2 linked regions of the Roseateles amylovorans genome follow. The protein of the gene in region 1 interacts with the protein of each later gene in a pairwise test. Links are inferred from orthologs where the notes say so. Each region holds a gene or a part of one and is shown in the gene's direction. Other genes may lie near its edges. The genes, in order: N4261_RS07700 and N4261_RS26070.

Region 1 (9,748 bases):
AAACGCAGGCGGCGTTCAGCCAGAGGCGAGGAAGGCATGGCGCGAGTATGCCAAGTTTGTCGCGACTCCCTCATCTACGAGAGGGACACAGCGCGCCATTGACATCTGGAAACCTTAGAGTTGCCGTTTTCCCTTATCGAGAATTTGAGCCTCAGGGAGCGGTCTGAAGTAAATGGGCGGGATTTGGCCAATTAGTCCCGTCGACAGACGCCTCCTAAAAGCCGAAGATTCTTGTCAGCCGTCAAGTCCAGGTACGGGTCGAAGTGGGATCGACCCAGGTAGGTCCTAGGACACCTATGTGGAGCCAAGATGCAAATCGATGAGACAGCGGTCGAGCCAGACGGTGGGCTGATGCCGTTGCTGGCCGCCGCCGAAATGCAAGATCATCTGATGACGGTCAATAACGACCTCGAACGCCTGCAGCGTTTGCTCGATGATGCGTGCGAAGCGTTGTCAACGCATTTCTTCGGCGCGTCGTCGTTGGTCGACCAGCTCAAGGCACGTGCCGCGAGCGAGCAAGACACCGATGCGCTGCAGCAACTGATGCTGCATCTGGCCGGAGCGATCACTGCGCTGCAATTCCAGGACATGTCCACCCAGTTGATCGCGCATACCAGCCAGCGTCTGAGGAATTGTTCCGATCAATTGGCCCGGGATACGTTCGGCGAGGATGAAGACGGCTTGACTGTCGTCGAAACTGCACCCCTGCGACCGAATCCCGTGACGCAGGACGAGATGGACGCCGGCTCGGTCGAGCTGTTCTGATATCCGCCCGCGCACCCGTAAGAGCGCCCACAAGGCCCTAAAGATTTTTCAGGTCCCACCGAAAACCGCTTGTCATCCGGAGAACCAAAAATGCCCTCGATCCTCGCCGTAGACGATTCGGCCTCCATGCGCCAGATGGTCTCGTTCACCCTCAAGAATGCGGGTTTCAATGTCGTGGAGGCGGTGGACGGGCAGGACGCCTGGGAGAAGTCCTCCCAGCGCGACTTCGACCTGGTGCTGACCGACCAGAACATGCCCCGCATGGATGGCATCAGCCTCACCAAGAAGCTGCGCGACAACCCCAAGTTCAAGACAACCCCGATCCTGATCCTGACCACCGAGTCCAGCGATCAGATGAAGCAGGCCGGCCGCGCCGCAGGTGCCACCGGTTGGCTGGTCAAGCCTTTTGACCCCGCCAAGCTGATCGAAGTGATCGGCAAGGTCATCCGCTGATACCGGCGGGGGAGAGATTGATGGGAGACATGACCTCTGAAGGCGCCAATCTGGGTGCTGGCATCGACCTGAGCCAGTTCTACCAGGTCTTCTTCGAAGAAGCCGGCGAGAACCTCGACAACATGGAACAGCTGCTGCTGAACCTGGACATCGAGAACCCCGATGACGAGCAGATGAACGCCATTTTCCGTTGCGCCCATTCGATCAAGGGCGGCGCAGCGACGTTTGGCTTCAATGACGTGGCAGAACTGACGCACCAGATGGAAACGCTGCTGGACAAGCTGCGTCGCCATGAACTGGCCCCGACCTCGCCGATGGTGGATGTGCTGCTGCAGTCCGGCGACGCCCTGCGCGCCCAACTGGCCCGCCACCAAGGCTCCGGCGCCGAAGCCTTCGACACCTCGGACCTGCTGGTCAGCATCCGGACCCTGGTGGACGGCGGCACGCTGGACGGCGTCCGCGCAGCGCCCGCACCCGCCCCGGTGGCGGCGCCGGCCCCTGCCCCCAGTGCCGCACCGGCGGCGCTGAAGTCCAATGTGCGCCAACTGGAACTGCTGGTTGGTCCCCTGAGCAATCCCACACAGGCCGACAACCTGGTCGACCTGTTCAAGGAAATCACCGACCTGGGCACGATCGAGCCGCTGGATGGCGGCATCTCGGCCGACGGCATGCGCCGTTTCAAGGTCCTGACCAGCAGCAGCGACAACGACCTGCTGGACCTGTTCACCTTCCATGTCTCCCGCGAGCAGGTCAAGATCCTGCCGCTGGGTGAGGGTTTCGGCTTCCATGAAGGCGCACCGGGTGCGCCAGTGGAAGCCAAGAAGGAAGAGGATCCCGGCTACGGCTTCTTTGACGACGCTCCCGGCGTACCCGCCGCTACCGCGGCCGAGTCCAAGGCGGCCGAAGTGGCCAAAGCCAATGTGCCGGTGCCGGCCAAGGTCGCCGCACCCGCCAAGGTCGAGGCCGCGCCGCGTGCCGGCGGCGCCAACATGGACCAGTCCACGTTGCGGGTGTCTGTCGAGAAGGTCGACCAACTGATCAACCTGGTCGGCGAGCTCGTGATCACCCAGGCGATGCTGGCCCAGAACAGCCGCAACCTCGATCCGGGCCTGTACCAGCAACTGGCCTCCGGCCTGGCCGACCTGGAGCGCAACACGCGCGACCTGCAGGAATCGGTCATGTCGATCCGCATGATCCCGATGTCGGTCGTGTTCAACCGCTTCCCGCGGATGCTGCGCGACCTGGCGGCCAAGCTGGGCAAGAAGGTCGAGCTCGTCACCCAGGGTGAAGCCACCGAGCTGGACAAGGGCCTGGTCGAGAAGATCACCGATCCGCTGACCCACCTGGTGCGCAACAGCTGCGACCACGGCATCGAATCGCCCGCCGACCGTGCAGCCAAGGGCAAGCCCGAGCAGGGCACGATCACCCTGGTGGCGTCCCACCAGGGCGGCTCCATCGTCATCGAAGTGCGTGACGACGGCCGCGGCCTCAATCGCGAGAAGCTGATCAAGAAGGCCCGCGAAAAGGGCATCGATGCGCCGGACAGCATGTCCGACCAGGAGGTCTGGGGCCTGATCTTCGCCCCCGGCTTCTCCACCGCCGACCAGGTCACCGACGTGTCGGGCCGCGGCGTGGGCATGGACGTGGTGAAGAAGAACATCACCTCGCTGGGCGGCACGGTCGAGATCGACTCGGCCGAAGGCTACGGCATGAAGGTCTCGGTGCGCCTGCCGCTGACGCTGGCCATCATGGACGGCATGAGCGTGGGCGTCGGCGAAGAGGTCTACATCCTGCCGCTGTCCTCGGTGGTGGAGTCCTTCCAGGTGCAGTCCGACACCATCAAGACCGTGGGCGGCTCCGGCCGTGTGGTCGAGGTGCGCGATGAATACATGCCGGTCGTGGAACTGGAGCAGGTCTTCAATGTGCCGCGTTTCGACTTCGAGCACGTCAGCTCCATCATGGTCGTCGTGGAAGCCGAAGGCGGCCGCGTGGCCATGCTGGTCGACGAGCTGCTGGGGCAGCAACAGGTCGTGGTGAAGAACCTGGAGGCCAACTACCGCAAGGTGACGGACGTATCCGGCGCCACCATCATGGGCGACGGGCGGGTGGCCCTGATCCTGGACGTGGGCAGCCTGGTCCGACGTTCGCGCCATTGAATGGTGCGCCAAGTCCGAGATAACGAGATAAGAGGTAGGACATGAACTTCAGTGCACTGCTGCGTCAATTCAGCATCCGCACGCGCATGATCGGCGCCATCGGGATCGTGCTCGCGCTGCTGGTGGTCGTGGGGAGCGTCGGCCTGTATGGCATGCAGTCGATGCGCGGCCAGACACAGCAATTCCTCGAGAAGTCGACTGCGCGCGGCAATCTGATCGCCGATCTCACGAGCACGATGGGAAAGATCCGTGTCCATGAAAAGGACATGATCATCAATTACGAGAAGCCCGACGTCGTCAAGAGCCGCCATGCCAAGTGGGACGAGGCCCGCAAGAAGGCGTCGGAGGAACTCGCCGAACTGGGCAAGCTCAGCGGCGAAGATGATCAGGATGCCATCAAGAAACTGCAGACTGCGCTGGAGACCTATGCGGCCAAGTCGGCCAATGTGGTGACCCAGCTCGAAGCCGGCGCCTACGACCACGCCGCCGTGGCCGACCGCCTGCTGCAACCGGCCAAGGACCAGGTCGTCGAGGCAGAGAAGCAGCTCGACGAACTTGCCCAGCGCCTGGAAGCCCAGTCCGAGGAGATGCGCAAAGGCATGGAGAGCACCCAGGGCGGCGTGCTCTGGGCCTTTGGCCTGGTGCTGGTGTTCGCCGCCATCGTCGTGGTGCCGCTGACGCTGCTCAACATGCAGACCATCTGTGCCCCGCTGGCCGATGCCGAAGCGCTGGCTGCCGCGATCGCCGAAGGCGACCTGTCGCGCGCCATGAAGCCGGTGGAAGGGGTGGATGAAGCCTCCAAGCTGACCCGCTCGCTGCACCGCATGCAGGAAGCCCTGCAGACCATGGTCGGACAACTGCGCACGGCTGCAGATTCGATCCGCACCGCGTCGATGGAAATCGCCACCGGCAACCAGGATCTGTCCAGCCGGACCGAGCAGACCGCCTCCAACCTGCAGGAAGCCGCCTCCTCGCTGGTGCAGTTGACCGGCACCGTCAAGCAGACCGCCGACTCCGCCCGCACCGCCAACCAGCTGGCCTCCTCCGCCTCCGGCGCGGCGGCCAAGGGTGGCGAGGTGGTGAGCCAGGTCGTCTCGACGATGGACGAGATCAATGCCAGCTCCAAGCGGATCAGCGACATCATCGGCACGATCGACGGCATCGCCTTCCAGACCAACATCCTGGCGCTGAACGCGGCGGTCGAAGCTGCCCGTGCCGGCGAACAAGGCCGCGGCTTTGCGGTGGTCGCCGGCGAGGTCCGCTCACTGGCACAACGCAGCGCCGAAGCGGCCCGCGAGATCAAGACCCTGATCGGCGCCAGCGTCGAGCGGGTCGAGACCGGCTCGCGCCTGGTGCAGGAAGCCGGCAGCACGATGAGCGACATCGTCTCCAGCGTGCAGCGGGTCACCGACATCATCGGTGAGATCACCGCAGCCTCCAGCGAGCAGAGCGACGGCATCAGCCAGGTCACCCAGGGCGTGGGCAACCTCGACCAGATGACGCAGCAGAATGCCGCGCTGGTGGAGGAATCCGCCGCCGCCGCCGAGAGCCTGAAGGATCAGGCCGAGCGCCTGGGTTCGGTGGTGGATCGGTTCCGCGTGAGTTCGAGCGCTGCGGTGGCAGCCGCGCCGGCACCGGCGTATAAGTCACATGGCGCGTCGGGTGCGGTGAAGTCGGCGTCGGCGCACGCGTTCTCGAATTCGTCGTCCTCGGCCTCCCCATCGACGACGCACGCCCATTCATTTGCCACGACCAGCCCGAAGGCGCCGGTCAAGTCCGCTGCGTCGTCAACGTCGTCGACCGCCGCCAAGCCTGCTGCAACGACCTCCTCCACCGCATCCCACGGCGCTCGCCCGAGCCCCGCAGGTGCACTGAAGAAGCCGCTGGCAGCCGGCGCCAAGCCGGTGTCGAAGACCAAGCCGGCCGCATCGCCCCTGAAGAAGCCCGCTGCGGCGCCGAAATCGGCTGCCGCCTCGTTCACTCCCTCCCCCGCGCCGGCAATCCCGGCCACGGCCGCCGCTGATGGCGACTGGGAAACCTTTTAATCCGTCGCACGAGGTCACATCATGGAAATCGTCCAACAAACCGGCACACAGGTTGTGCAAGCCAGCCCCGGCGCCGCGCTGACCCTTCCTTCCAGCGCGTCGAACGCGCCGGCCGGTGGTGAGTACCTCACCTTCCGTCTGGGACAGGAGGAATACGGCATCGACATTCTGAAGGTGCAGGAAATCCGCTCCTACGAGCAGCCGACCCGCATCGCCAACGCGCCCGACTTCATCAAGGGTGTGGTGAACCTGCGCGGCGTGATCGTCCCGATCGTGGACCTGCGCCTGAAACTGGGTTGCGCCACGGCCGAGTACAACAGCTTCACCGTGGTCATCGTGCTGAACGTGAAGAACCGCGTCGTCGGCGCGGTGGTGGACTCGGTGTCCGACGTGCTGGAACTGAACCGCGACGTGATCCGTCCCGCGCCGGAACTCAGCGCCAGCACCGTCAACACCAGCTTCATCATGGGCATCGGCGCGGTGGCCGATCGCATGCTGATCCTGATCGACATCGAAGGCCTGATGTCCAGCGCGGACATGGGGCTGATGGACAGCCTGACGGTCTGATGACCGTCCGGCCCTGCGACCATCAGGCGCTTGCGCTGCATCTGACGGTCTGACCGAAGGTCATCCTCCGGCGGTCGGATCGACCGCTGGCTCGGCCGCCTGATCGGTCCCGATGAAACGCCCGGCTTGCCGGGCGTTTCGCCGTTTGGGGCCTGTCGCGACGCCATGGGGCTGCTGCGCACGCAAGCCGAGCGGCAGACCGGACGGCGGTCTCTGTGCCGTCTCTATACGAGTGGACAGCGCCCGTCCGGGCGCCCTGTCCCTTTGCATGCCTTGCGACGCCTCGGCGTCAACGCGGCAAGTCGGCGGGGCCCTGCCAGCCCTGCTCGGCAGATCGCCTGCGCAGTGGCCCAGCGGGCGCCTGCCCGGCGCGCCCACTCACTGCGTATCGGCTTCGCGCAGCGTCTGCACCACCGGACGCTTCAGCACGCCGCGCAGCGCCCACCAGCCCGCCAATTGGGCCAGGATGGCTCCGCCCACGGTGGTCCCGATCAGCACCCAGGGCTTGAACTGCCATTCGAACTCGAAGGCGTAATGGGTCAGCGCCCAGCCCAGCGCCTGGGCGGCGAGCCCCGCCAGCGCACCGGCCAACGCACCCAGCCCCAGCAGCTCCGCCCGTTGAACCGCAGCCAGCAAGGAACTCGGTGCCCCCAGCGCACGCATCAGCGCGAACTCCCGGGTACGCGCATCCCGCGACCCGACGGCCGCCACCAGCAGCACCACCACGCCCAGCGCCAGCGCCACCGCGAACAGCAGTTGAACCGCCATGATCACCTGCTCCAGCACCGACTGCACCTGATGCAGCTCGGCCGACACATCGATCAGGGTCAGGTTGGGATACGCATTGATCAGCCGCCGATCCAGCGCTGCGGCTTGCCCGTCGGGCGAGCGGTAGGCGGAGATATAGCTGATCGGCAGCTCCGGCATCTCGGCGCGCGGGAACAGCACGAAGAAGTTGACCCGCATCGAGCCCCAGTCCACCTTGCGCAAGGTGGTGATGCGCGCCTCGGTGACGATCCCCGCGATGTCGAAACGCAGGCGGTCACCCAGCTTCAGGCCCAACTGATCCGCCAGGCCTTGCTCGACGCTCAGACCGTCCTTGTCGTCCGCCTGCCACGTGCCGGCAGTGAGCAGGTTGTGCGCGGGCAAGGTCGCCGTATGGCTGAGGTTGAATTCGCGTTCCACCAGGCGTTGGGCGCGCTCTTCCTGGAACTGTCCGGGCCGCACCGGCTGCCCGTTGATCGCGACCAGTCGGCCGCGGATCATCGGGTACCAGTCGTAGTTCTGGACGCCCGCCTGTTCCAGGCTCGACCGGAATCCGGTGCCCTGCTCCGGCTGGATGTTGATGACGAAACGGTCCGGCGCATCGGTGGGCGTGGCCGCTCGCCAGCTGTCGATCAGGTCGGTGCGCAGCAGCACCAACAGCGCGAGCGCGAGCAAACCGAGCGACAACGAGCCCACCTGCAACACCGCGAACGCCGGGCGTGCCGCCACCTGCCGGGTGGCAAGCAACAACCAGCGCGGTGCGCCCGCCTGCGGCACCACGGCGCGCAGCGCCTTGACCGCGAGCCACGCCAGCAGCGCAAAGCAGGCCAGGGCGACCGCAAACCCGCCGGTGGCGACCAGCCCCAGCCGCCAATCGGCCGACAGCGCCGTCAGCACCGCTGAGAAGCCCAGCACGCCGGCCAGCAGCACGACGATGGAGCCCAGCTTCGGCCGTCCCAGTTCACGACGGATCACCCGCAGCGGCGGCACCGCCGCCAGTTGCAGCACCGGCGGCAGACCAAACCCAAGCAGCAGGCACATGCCCATGCCCAGGCCCAGCAGCACCGGCCAGATGCCAGGCATCGGCAGGTCCACCGAGATCAGACCCGCCAACAGGCCGATGAAGGCGTAATGCAGCAGGAAGCCCAGCAGCACGCCGATGGCGCTGGCGATCAGACCCACCCAGGCAAATTCCAGGGTGAAGACCCAGGTCAGCCGGCGCTGCGGCTGGCCGAGCACCCTCAGCATGGCGCAGTCGTCCAGATGCCGATTGGCGAATTCACGCGCGGCCAGTGCCACGGCAATGGCTGCCAACAAGGCCGCCAGCAAGGCGACCAGATTCAGGAACTTGGTCGCGCGATCCAGCGTCTGGCGCATCTCCGGCCGGCCGGATTCCAGTGACTCCAGCCGCACACCGCGCCAGTTCTGCTCGCGCGTTTGACGAGCCGTCTCGGCATTGAACTGCTTCAGCGCGGTCTCGCCGCCGATCACCGCAAACCGATAGGTGACCCGACTGGCCGGCTGGATCAGCGCGGTGGCGGCAAGATCCTTCATCGTCAGCATCACCCGGGGTGCGAAGTTCAGGAAGCCGGCGCCGCGGTCCGGCTCATTGGCGATCTCACCGGCGATGGTCAGCGTGGCGTCACCCAACAGGATCGGATCGCCCACCTTCAAATCCAGCGCACTCAGCACGCCCGCATCGACCCACACCGCCCCCGGCGGCGGCGCGCCCACCTGACGGCCGTCCTTCAACGCCAATTGGCCGCGCAACGGATAGGTCTCGCTCACCGCCTTGACCGCCACCAGCCGACTGCCGCCGCCCTGCGCCTCGCCGGCGCGGGCCATGCTGGGGAAGTTCAGGCTGTCGACGGTCTTCAATCCAAGGCGGGTGGCCAGGTCGCGCACCATCTGGGGCGTTGGCTGGTCGCTGGCGACCACCGCATCACCGCCCAGCAACTGAGCCGCATCGCGCCGCAGGCCGCGATCCAGCCGGTCGGACAGGAAGGACACCGCGCATACCGCCGCCACCGCCAGCATCAGCGCCAGGACCAGCAGGTGCAGCTCGCCGGCGCGCGCATCACGCCAGGTCTGCAGGGCGGTCTGGCGCCACAGTGAAGGCGGGCGGCGCGACGAGGCGCCCTTGGGCGACATCCCCGTCGCGCCGGAAGTCAGGCCGGACGGCGGGTTGGACTGAAGGGGGGATTGCACGCTCATGCCCGCACTGTAGCGAAGGACGTGCCCGCGCGTGCGACACGCCACTGCGGTCGTGCAAGCCAGTTGAACAGACCATGCAAGCGGTTTTCATGATGGCGTTCGTGGCAAGGGCTTAATTCGGGCATGGATTCCAACCACCACCGCCCTGGCGAGACCGCCATCGATCGCCGCTTCCCCGCGCTCTTCGTGTCCCACGGCTCGCCGATGATCGCACTGGAGCCGGGCCAGACAGGTCGGTTCCTTCAGCATCTCGGCCGTACGCTGGACCGCGACTGGGGCCGCCCCACGGCGGTGCTGGCGATCTCCGCGCACACCACCGCCCGCGAGGCGGTGCTGCTGGGCGGTGCCCAGCATGAGGCGATCTATGACTTCGGCGGTTTCCCCGCCGAGCTCTATCGCCTGCGTTATGACGCCCCCGGCGCCCCGGCGCTGGCTCAGACGCTGTCGGACGCACTCGCCTTGCCGGTGATCGATCACGGCGGTCTGGATCACGGCATCTGGACGGCGATGCGCCACCTCTACCCCGACGCCGACGTGCCGGTGCTGCCGCTGGCGCTGACGCCGCACGCCACACCCGCCCAACTCATGGCGCTGGGCGGGCAGTTGCCAATGCTGTCGGCGCAAGGGGTGCTGGTCTTGGCCACCGGCAGCATCACCCACAACCTGCACCTGCTGATGCGGGGCCAGCCGTCCGAGGATGCCGTGGAGATGACGGAATCCCACGCCTTCCGGCAATGGATCGCAGACCGCAGCGCGGCCCTGGACTGGGAGGCGCTGGCCGAC
Region 2 (9,814 bases), 1.3 Mb from region 1 along the record:
CCTTGAGGTGCCGGCGTCGCCCACGTCGAGCGGGAGTGCTGTCCCCACGTCAACTCCACACATCATGCGATCCAACCGTCGATTCGCCTTTCGCTGCACCCTCATTGCGCTGACTGTCGGCAGCCTCGGCTCCGCCCATGCGGCGCTGTCGGTCAATGTGGCCCAGGACACCTGGAATGGCGGCTTCTGCTCCCATGTGACCATTCGCAATCCCGGCACCAAGCCCAGCGGCGCCTGGACCTTGCTGTTCGATCTGCCCAAGGGTCAACTCAACGGCAGCTGGAGCGGCAACTTCAAGACCACGGGCACCACGGTGGCGGTGACCGGCCTGGCCTGGAACTCGCCGGTGGCGGTGGGTCAGAGCTTTGAGGTCGGCTTCTGCGGCACCGGCACCGCGCCGACCGCGGCCTCGTTCCGCATCAGCGAAGCCGGTGCCCCGGCCCCCGCACCAGCGCCTTCGCCGGCCCCCGCACCGTCTCCAGCTCCCGCGCCTTCTCCTGCGCCGGCCCCCAGCCCGGCGCCTGCGCCGTCTCCCGCACCGGCACCTTCGCCCGCCCCAGCGCCTTCTCCGGCTCCCGCCCCGGCGCCAGCTCCTGCACCTGCACCTGCACCTGCACCTGCACCTGGTGGCGATCTGTCCGTGCCGGCGACCGGGGAATTCAAGCTGCCGTTCAGCGTTGCCTCCGGTGGCCGCATCGTGGACGCGAAGGGCACCACGGTGTCGATCCGCGGCGTGAACTGGTTCGGCTTCGAGACGCCGGACCTGGTCGCGCACGGCCTGTGGCAGCGCAACTACAAGGAAATGATCGGGCAGATGAAGGATCTGGGCTTCAATGCGGTCCGTCTGCCGTTCTGCCCGAACACGCTGCGCTCGACCACGCCGCCCGGCGGCGTGCTGAACACTGCCGTCAACCCGGATCTGGCGGGCAAGACGCCGCTGCAACTGCTCGACCGGATCGTGGCCGAGTTCGCCAGCCGCGGCTTCTATGTGATGCTGGACCACCACCGTCCGGATTGCCAGGCCATCTCGCCCACGCCGCAGATCGCCGGCTACACGCTGGACCAATGGACGGCCGATCTGAAGTTCGTCGCCAATCGCTACAAGAACGTGCCGAACGTCTTCGCGATCGATCTGAAGAACGAGCCGCACAGCATCGGCGGCAGCGGCGCTTTCTGGGGCACTGGCGACATCAACAACGACTGGAAGCTGGCGGCTGAACGCGCCGGCGCCGTCGTCAATGCTGCCAGCCCGAATGTGCTGATCTTCGTGGAAGGCGTGTCCGACAACGGCGGTCGCTGCGAATCGCCGGACGGTCACTGGTGGGGCGGCAACATCGAGCCGTTCGCCTGCTATCCGATCGACACCACCAAGATCCCGGCCAGCAAGCTGGTCTTGTCGCCGCACATCTACGGCCCGTCGGTCTCCGGCCAGGCCTACTTCAATGACGGCACCGGCTTCCCGAACAACATGCCGGCGATCTGGCAGCGTCAGCTGGGCCAGTTCATGGGCACGAACGCGGTGGTGCTGGGTGAGTTCGGTGGCCGCTTCACCGACAAGGACCGTCAATGGCAGATCAAGTTCGTCGACTGGCTGAAGTGCAAGGGCGTGCGCAACTTCTTCTACTGGTCGTGGAACCCGAACTCGGGCGACACCGGCGGGGTGCTGCAGGACGACTGGAAGACCGTGTCCACCGACAAGTACAACAACCTGAAGCGTCTGTGGGACGGCTCGGCCGTGGACGCCAACGTCTGCAAGTGAGGCGCGGGTTGCCGCCGCCTTCGGGGTGAGGGCGGTGCGCGCCTGGAGGTGAATGCAGGAAGGCCCGGCTGTGTCCACAGTCGGGCCTTTGTCCTTGCGGGCAGCGCAAAGTCAGGCGCCACTGATGGCGCATGCGGCGGCCAACGTCAGCGCGCCCGCCGAAGGCGGCCACGGTCCAGCCGATGGTGCCGTTGCGCAGCGCCGCCACCGGATTCGGGAGCCCGGCATTGATGAGCGACTGCGCGCCGATGATGCTGCGGGTCCGGCCGGCGCAGTTCACGATGATCTGGGTGGACGGGTCCAGGGCCAGGTCTCGCGCCCGGCGAACCAGCTCGGCGCCGGGCACGCTGATGCCGCCGGGCAGTCCGGAGGGAAGCGTCAGGCGTCGGGAGGGCGCTGCGGCGGCGCCGTCCGTTCATGCAATCCGTCACGACCGGCCCATCGTGTCAGGGTAAGCGCAAAGCATCGGCTCAAACCCGGGCTGGCATGATCCCGCGCAGCATGAACCTGGGCGCTGCGGGCGGATGACTCGATCGACTCAGGTCAACGACCGTGTGTTGCATCGAGGGAGGATTTTCCGTGTCTCAGCCGCAAGCCCCATGGACATCGACCGCGCCGCCGGATCCGGTGTCCGACTATGCGTCGCGCTTTGCGCCGCCTCAGGCCGAGGTGGCCATCGTGGTTCCCGAGCAGGCCCAGGGCCGGCCGATGTGGTTCTCGGTGGGGCCGCTCAAGATGGTCGTGATGTGCATGGTCACGATGCAGTTCTACAGCGTGTACTGGTTCTACAAGCAGTGGAAACTGGTGCGGGAACGGGAGCAGTCGTCCATCATTCCGGCCTTGCGTGCGCTGTTCGGGATCTTCTTCGTCTACGCGCTCTGCACCCGCGTGCATGCCTCCGAAGGCAGCGCCGGTGCCAAGCTCAACGTCCCGGCCTTGGCGGGCGGATGGATCGTCACGACGGTGTTGTGGAAACTGCCGGATCCCTACTGGTGGGTGGCGATGGCCGCACCGCTGTTCATGATGCCGGTGCAGGCCGCGATGAATGCGGTCAACGAGATCGCTGCGCCGGGGCATGACCCCAACCGTCGTTTCAGTGCATGGAACTGGGTGGCCATCGTGCTGGGCAGCTTGCTGCTGGTGATGGCTCTGATCGGCACCTTCATGCCCGAACAGGCTTGAACGGCCGTGGATGGCCATGAGCGACCCTGAACGAGGTTGAGCCGTGAACCCGGAATCCACCAAGACACCCCCGAGCCTGGCGATGGAGCTCCGCCGCTGGACGGCGCTGTTCACGCTGCCGTTCGCGGCCGTCATTGCGCTGAGCGGACTGGCGGGGCTGCTGTGGCTGCCGCATCTGCTGGGGCCGCGGTTGGGTCTGGCCATGAGTCTGCTGGGGGCTCTGGTGATGCTGGCCTTGGCGGCCTCCATCGGTGGCGGTGCCTTGCAGTCGCTGCGACTCCACGGCCCGGCGCTGGTGGTGGATGCACAGGGCATCACCGACCATTTCCATCTGCATGCGCACCTGCCGTGGTCGGACATCGAAAGTGCGTCACTCGATGTGGGCGACGGCGACAGCCTGGTGCTGGTCCTTCGTCCTGGTGTCTCGTTGCCTGGCGGCGGCGAAGTCCGACCGTCGATGTGGCGGAGTGCCAAGCGATTGTTCAACGGCGGCGACGTGAGCATCCCGCTGGGTCGGCTGGCCTACCACCCCCACCGCTTGCGGCAGGCGCTGGAGGCGCATGCCGCCCGGGCCAAGCTGGTCGATGCGCAGGCGCGGCGCGGCGTGGCTGGTGCTTCGCACAGGGATGTGCAGAGCTTCTGACGTCCGGCGGCGCTGGGTCCCGCCGCTCAGGCCAACGTTGTGATGTGCCCCGGAGCCCAACAGGCGGCGCGATTCGCCAGGAAGCCGTGAAGCCAGCGGCTCCACCGACTCGGCATCACACCGGTCGCCACACCGGCGACTCCTGAATCGCCACCTTGCGCGGCAGGATCTGCGCGCCGGTGAAGGACGCGGCACGACTGTGGGCGGGATTGCCGATCCGCAGCGGGGTGACGGTGTCGGCCGCGTCGGCAATCGACAGGCCCAGCCCGGTCGACATCGCGACCGAGGCGGCGGCCGTTTGGGTCAGCCAGTGGCGTCGGGACAGGGGCCGTATGCGGGAGCCGTCGCCATGCCCGCGCACCGAGGCGAAGCAGTTGTAGGCGATCGCCCGACAGGTGTTGGTGCATCTGGCTGACCTGAGGCAGTGCGTTCCTCGTGCAGGGTTTTCCCAGCCGCGTCGCTAGAGTGCGGCATCCCTCGATCGGGCCTGTGCTCTTCCTCTTCTGCCTACCTGGACCACCCATGACCTTCCTCGACAACATCAAGATTGGCAAACGCCTGTTTATGGCTTTCGGCGGCGTCTGTACGCTGTTGGTCGGCATCGCACTCGTGGCTTACTTCGGCATCGTTCGCTTGGGCGATCAAGTGAACTTGATCACTGACGAAGACTATCCCCAGCTCAAGCTCACCGCCGTCATCACCAAGGCGGTGAATCAGCAAGCCCGCTCCGCCCGCAACCTGATCATCGTGAACGACCGTGCTCAGCGTGATGGTGAACGTCAGAAGATCGAGGCTCAACTGCCCGTGATCGGAGCGGCATTCGACAAGCTGGTACCGATGGTGAACCGGGAAGAGGGCAAGCAACTGCTCGCCGTGGCCATTGAAAAGCGGCAGGCCTACCTGGTGCAACTGAAAGCCTTCCTGGAGGCGTCGAAGTCCGATGACGTGGAAGCAGCGCGCACGCTGCTTCTGGGTGCGGTTCGCGTGCCTCAGCTCGAATACATGAAGCAGCTGGAAGCCTTCAGTGACTTTCAGGAGAAGCAGATGGATGAGGCCGCCATAGAGGCGGACGTGATCACCGAGCAAGCATTGCGCACGATCACCGTGGCTGGCATTGCGGCGGTGCTGTTCGCGGTGGCTGCCGGCGTGCTGCTCGGTCGGTCCATCACTCGGCCAGTGGCGGAGGCCGTGACGGTGCTCGACCGCGTGGCTCAGGGCGATCTGACCCACGATCTGGTGGTGACCCGCCGGGACGAGATGGGCGATCTGCTGCGTGCAGTGGACCAATCCACCCGCTCGCTTCGCACGGTGGTGGTGGGCGTGCGCCAGGGCGTGGATTCGGTGTCGACGGCGGCCGGCCAGATCGCTGCAGGCAACCTGGATCTGTCCAGCCGCACCGAGCAGCAGGCGGGCGCCCTGCAGCAGACCGCTTCCTCCATGGAGCAGATGACCAGCACGGTGGCCGAAAGCGCCAACGCGGCGCGTCAGGCCGCCGAACTGGCCCAGACCGCCAGCGACGCAGCCGGCAAGGGCGCGCAGGTGGTGTCCGACGTGGTCGGGACCATGAGCGAGATCTCCGACTCCAGCAAGCGCATCAGCGACATCACCGGGGTGATTGACGGCATCGCCTTCCAGACCAACATCCTGGCGCTGAATGCCGCGGTGGAGGCGGCACGCGCCGGTGAACACGGCCGTGGCTTCGCGGTGGTGGCCACGGAGGTGCGCGCCTTGGCGCAGCGCTCGGCCGCCGCAGCGAAGGAGATCAAGCAATTGATCGGCACCTCGGTCGAGAAGGTGGAGGCAGGCTCCGAACGGGTCGGTGCCGCCGGGACGACCATGCGCGACATCGTCAGCCAGGTCGCGCGGGTGACCCAGCTGATCAACGAGATCTCGTCCGCCGCCACCGAGCAGAGCGCCGGCATCGGCCAGATGAGCTCGGCGGTCTCCCACATGGACCAGGCCACGCAGCAGAACGCCGCGCTGGTGGAAGAGGGCGCAGCCGCCGCACAAAGCCTGAATGACCAGGCCCGTACGCTGCTGCAGACGGTGGAAGTGTTCCGGGTCTGATTTCAACGGCCTGCAATACTGGCGGCATGTCTTCGCCCGACCAAGCGCCGCTGTTCGATGATCTGCAAGTGCCCGCCGACGGCCTGCCCGCAGGCATGGTCTACGAGACCGGCTTCCTGTCGGCTGATGAGGAAGCCGCGCTCATCGCGGTGATTCGCGCGCTGCCGCTGGAGGCGGCGCAGTACAAGGGCTACACCGCGCGACGTCGCGTGGTGAGCTATGGCGGCAGCTTCGACTACGACACCAACCGGCTGCTGCCGTCGTCCGCGTTGATCGACGAGCTGCAGCCGCTGCGGCGCCGCATCGCCGACTGGGCTGGGCTGGCGCCGAGTGCGCTGGTGCATACGCTGGTGGCTGAATATGCCCCCGGCACGCCGCTGGGCTGGCACCGGGACGTGCCCGACTTCGAGGAGATCTTCGGCGTCTCCCTCGGCGCGACCGCGACGCTGCGCTTTCGATCCTATCCGCCCGACATGCCGCAGCGGGCGGATGTGCTGAAGCTGGCCGTGGCGCCACGGTCGATCTATCGGATCAAGGGGCCGTCCCGCTGGGCGTGGCAGCACAGCGTGGCGCCGGTGGAGCGGCTGCGGTGGTCGGTGACCTTCCGCACGCTCAGGGATGCGCGCGCCCGTTGATCAGGCCCCGCCCATGTTGACCTGACCGGTGCCCTCGCTGCGCAGCAGCAGCACCTTGCCGTTGCGGCGGACCAGCGTGTCCTGGGTGCGCGAACGCATGGACATGATCGATCCGCCGATGTCCAGCGAGCTCTGCACCTCGACCGTGGCCTGCTTGCGGTTCTTCGCAATCTGGATGTTGCGCAGCGTGTAGTTGGAATCCAGCTGCAGCATGCCGCCCATCTTCTGACCGATTTCTTCCCATGCCGCATAGGTGTGGCGCAGGGATTCGCAGGTCTCTTCCTTGTTCAGGATGTCCACGCGCGGGCGCGGCTGGCCGGCGACGCGCACCGCGGCTTCGGAGCTGAAGTCGTCCGCCAGCATGGCGCAGAGCTTGTCGGGCTCGCGGTTCAGGGTGGCGGCTTCGTAGTCACGGTAGAACGCGGTGACCTGTTCGGGTGTGAGGGTGCGCCCGCCGATGAAATACCACCAGCCGCCAATGGCCAGCAAGATGGCCAGAACAATCGCTTTCAAGAAGTCCTCCCCGGACGTGTTTAAGAAGTGGTGGTGTGCAGCAAGGCCTTCGCCGCCTCGATGCGCAGGGCCATCGGCACGCTGTCGTCATTCATCACGCGCAAGAGGAAGGCGCGGGGATCGTCGGTGTGCGCCCGCGAGACAGTGGGCGCGGCGGCGCCGAGGGCGGGCAACGCGTCGGTCGCCAGGTGCTCCGGCGCGGCTTCGGTAGCTCGCGCCGATGTCTTTGCTGACGCGCTGACGTTCAACTGCTTCATCGCTTCGTCCCATTCCGCCGGCTTGATGCTGCGAAGGGGCTGCAGCAGGTCGGCCTGACCCTCGGCGCCAGGCGGCACGTCCAGCCAGGGCGTGTCTGAAAAGATCGGAGCCAGGTCGGGGGCGATGAAGGCCGACCATTGATCAGACCGCACCTCGGCCACTGCAGGGCTGGCCTGCAGATAGGCGCCGCCAGGGGAAGTGTCCGGCCGCGGCAGCAGCGCCACCCGTGACCGTGGAATGGCTGCGAGATGGCGTTGCGTCAGCGCGTCCAGGACCGCGTGGGCTTGCGCCGCCGGGACCGGCGACTGCAAGGAGAACCACAGTTGCATGCCGTCGGCACCGGACACGGCGATGGCGGGCGCAGGCCAGGACAGGTCGGCCTGCACCGCGCGCCAGACGGCGCTCAGCGCGGTCCAGTCGGCAGGACGGGCCACCTCCAGCATCAGCGCGCGCACCGGGCTGGTCGGTGCAATGAAGGGCAGGGACGCGGCAGCGGCGGTGCCGTCGGAGACCCCCGCATCCCCCTCGGCGGCAGGCAGGACGAAGAGGCGGCGCAACTGGGATTGCAGTCGTGTCATGGGCGGTCGATCGTCAGGTAGGTCATTGAATCCTGGGATTCAAAAGCAGGCGGCACTCTACTTGAAGCGGACGCGCGCGGCGCAGGCCTTTCGTCATGTGGAGGACGTGGGTTCGGGTGGGCTGTGTGTTCGGCCGAGCACCAGTCATTGCCCCAGCCGCCTTCGCGTGGCCAATACGGCTCATGGCGTGAGCCGCAAATGCAGAAATACGGCTCAAAACATGAGCCGAATTCTGAAAATTGCGGCTCACCGGCCTCTTCATCCGGCCTTTTCACCCGGCCTTTTCACCCGGCCTCGCCGGGGCCGGCTCCCTGCGCACCCCCCACGGTCGGCTGTCCAGCGACGTCCACGCCCGCCCTGGCGTTTTGCCCGTTGACCATCCAAATCCGAACCCTTATGCTGGCTCTTGAAAGCGCTTTCAGAATGCGCCAATCGATGAACCGCCTCGCTCTGCGGGACGCGCATCGACACATCAACGAGACAAGCGACAGACCCCGACATGCCTTCGATGACTCCCTCGCCGGCTTCCTTGCCGACCTCTCAGCCGGCGTCGCCCTTGCGCTGGACCCTCTCCGCCAAGGGCGCCGATCTGGCCACCTCCACCCGTTTCGCCGAGCAGCCACCCTTGACGCTGACCGATGCCGCCGGCGTCGCGGCGCAGCCGTCGCTCCAGGGATTGCCGCAGTTGGCGGTGAACAGTCAGCGCGCCTTCCAGCGGATTGAAGGCTTCGGCGGCGCGTTCACCGAAGCGGCGGCCACCACCTGGCAGCAACTGCCGCCCGAGGAGGCCGATGCGCTGCTGCGGGCGTATTTCGACGCGGATGCGGGTCACGGCTACAACTTCTGCCGTGTGCACATGAACAGCTGCGACTTCTCGCTGGGCAACTATGCGCATGCGGCGGTGGAGGGCGATACCGCCCTGGCGCACTTCAACATCGACCGCGACCGCCAGGCCTTGCTGCCGATGATCCTGGCCGCGCAAAAACTGGCGGCGCGCCCGATGCAGTTGCTGGTGTCGCCCTGGAGTCCGCCGGCCTGGATGAAGACCAATGGCCAGATGAACAACGGCGGCAAGCTGCGGCCGGAATACGCCGCCGTGTGGGCCCAGTGCTATGTGCGCTTCATCCAGGCGTACGAGGCCGAGGGCGTGCCGGTGTGGGGCGTGTCGGTCCAGAACGAACCCGACGCCACCCAGCGCTGGGACTCCTGCGTCTACAGCGCCGAGGAGGAACGCGACTTCGTCCGCGACCATCTCGGGCCCGCACTGCATGCGGCCGGGCTGTCGCGCATCCGGATCGTGATCTGGGACCACAACCGCGATCAGATGGTGCAGCGCGCTGATGTGGTGTATTCCGATCCGGAGGCCGCCAAGTATGTGTGGGGCTGCGGCTTCCACTGGTATGTCGAGGATCACTTCGACCATGTCCGGCTGGTGCATGACGCCTTCCCGGACAAGCAACTGCTGTTCACCGAAGGCTGTCAGGAAGGCGGGCCGCACCTCGGCTCCTGGGCCTTGGGCGAGCGCTATGCGCGCAGCATCATCAACGACCTGAACCGCTGGACGGTGGGCTGGATTGACTGGAACCTGCTGCTCGATGAGACCGGCGGCCCCAATCATGTGGGCAATCTTTGCAGCGCACCGATGCTGGCGGACCGCGCAACCGGCCGGTTGATGCCGCAGAACTCCTACGACTACCTGGGCCATTTCGCCCGCTTCATCCGCCCCGGCGCCCGACGCGTCCTGTGCTCGGCCAGCCGCGAAGCGCTGGAATGCACCGCCGCCGTGAATGAAGACGGCAGCGTCGCGCTGGTGGTGTTGAACCGCAGCGAGGAGGCCCACCGCTTCGTGCTGAAGATCGACGGGCAGGCCACGGTCGCGACCTTGCCAGCGCGCGCGATCGCCAGCTACCTGCTGTCCCGTTGACGCGATGGATCGCGGATCTCCCCGACAAAGGCCAGGGCAGGGACCATGCAGCGGCCACCGTGACGGCACCAGTGACGGCACCAGTGACCGTGGAGCTGAAGCTGGCGGCCGCGATGGCGACGGCCATGGCGGTGACCGCGCCGGCGCCGGCGCTGACGCGTGGACTCGCCCAGGATCGCTGCGGCGTCGCACCTGGATGGCAGGCATGGCGCTGCCGGCACTGAGCGGATTCACCGCACAGGCCGCCACACAGGC

Evidence for each region.
Region 2: the proteins of N4261_RS07700 (region 1) and N4261_RS26070 interact in binary tests that used the Escherichia coli proteins (3 or more experiments, as listed by UniProt). The link is inferred for Roseateles amylovorans from one-to-one orthologs.

The regions. Positions count from the first base shown.
Region 1 is NZ_CP104562.2:1,784,777-1,794,524, reverse strand. What follows is about bases 4,339-7,213. They hold N4261_RS07700 (chemotaxis protein CheW), read left to right. Parts: upstream 4,339-5,440; coding sequence 5,441-5,986; downstream 5,987-7,213. Other genes in these bases: N4261_RS07695 (ABC transporter permease), read right to left, coding at 6,365-7,213. Outside these bases: N4261_RS07730 (hybrid sensor histidine kinase/response regulator), read right to left, coding at 1-38; N4261_RS07725 (hypothetical protein), read left to right, coding at 310-765; N4261_RS07720 (response regulator), read left to right, coding at 856-1,218; N4261_RS07715 (chemotaxis protein CheA), read left to right, coding at 1,239-3,374; more of N4261_RS07695, read right to left, coding at 7,214-8,902; N4261_RS07690 (dioxygenase family protein), read left to right, coding at 9,089-9,748. UniProt on the Escherichia coli protein: Involved in the transmission of sensory signals from the chemoreceptors to the flagellar motors. It physically bridges CheA to the MCPs (methyl-accepting chemotaxis proteins) to allow regulated phosphotransfer to CheY and CheB.
Region 2 is NZ_CP104562.2:3,103,429-3,113,242, forward strand. Bases 3,395-6,335 are described here. They hold N4261_RS26070 (methyl-accepting chemotaxis protein), read left to right. Parts: upstream 3,395-4,019; coding sequence 4,020-5,651; downstream 5,652-6,335. Other genes in these bases: N4261_RS13025 (hypothetical protein), read left to right, coding at 3,395-3,584; N4261_RS13030 (hypothetical protein), read right to left, coding at 3,700-3,861; N4261_RS13045 (alpha-ketoglutarate-dependent dioxygenase AlkB), read left to right, coding at 5,678-6,286; N4261_RS13050 (nuclear transport factor 2 family protein), read right to left, coding at 6,287-6,335. Also shown: N4261_RS13010 (cellulase family glycosylhydrolase), read left to right, coding at 65-1,759; N4261_RS13020 (hypothetical protein), read left to right, coding at 2,339-2,941; more of N4261_RS13025, read left to right, coding at 2,985-3,394; more of N4261_RS13050, read right to left, coding at 6,336-6,799; N4261_RS13055 (hypothetical protein), read right to left, coding at 6,820-7,635; N4261_RS13060 (glycoside hydrolase family 30 protein), read left to right, coding at 8,135-9,559; N4261_RS13065 (hypothetical protein), read left to right, coding at 9,556-9,783; N4261_RS13070 (ABC transporter substrate-binding protein), read left to right, coding at 9,765-9,814. UniProt on the Escherichia coli protein: Receptor for the attractant L-aspartate and related amino and dicarboxylic acids. Tar also mediates taxis to the attractant maltose via an interaction with the periplasmic maltose binding protein. Tar mediates taxis away from the repellents cobalt and nickel.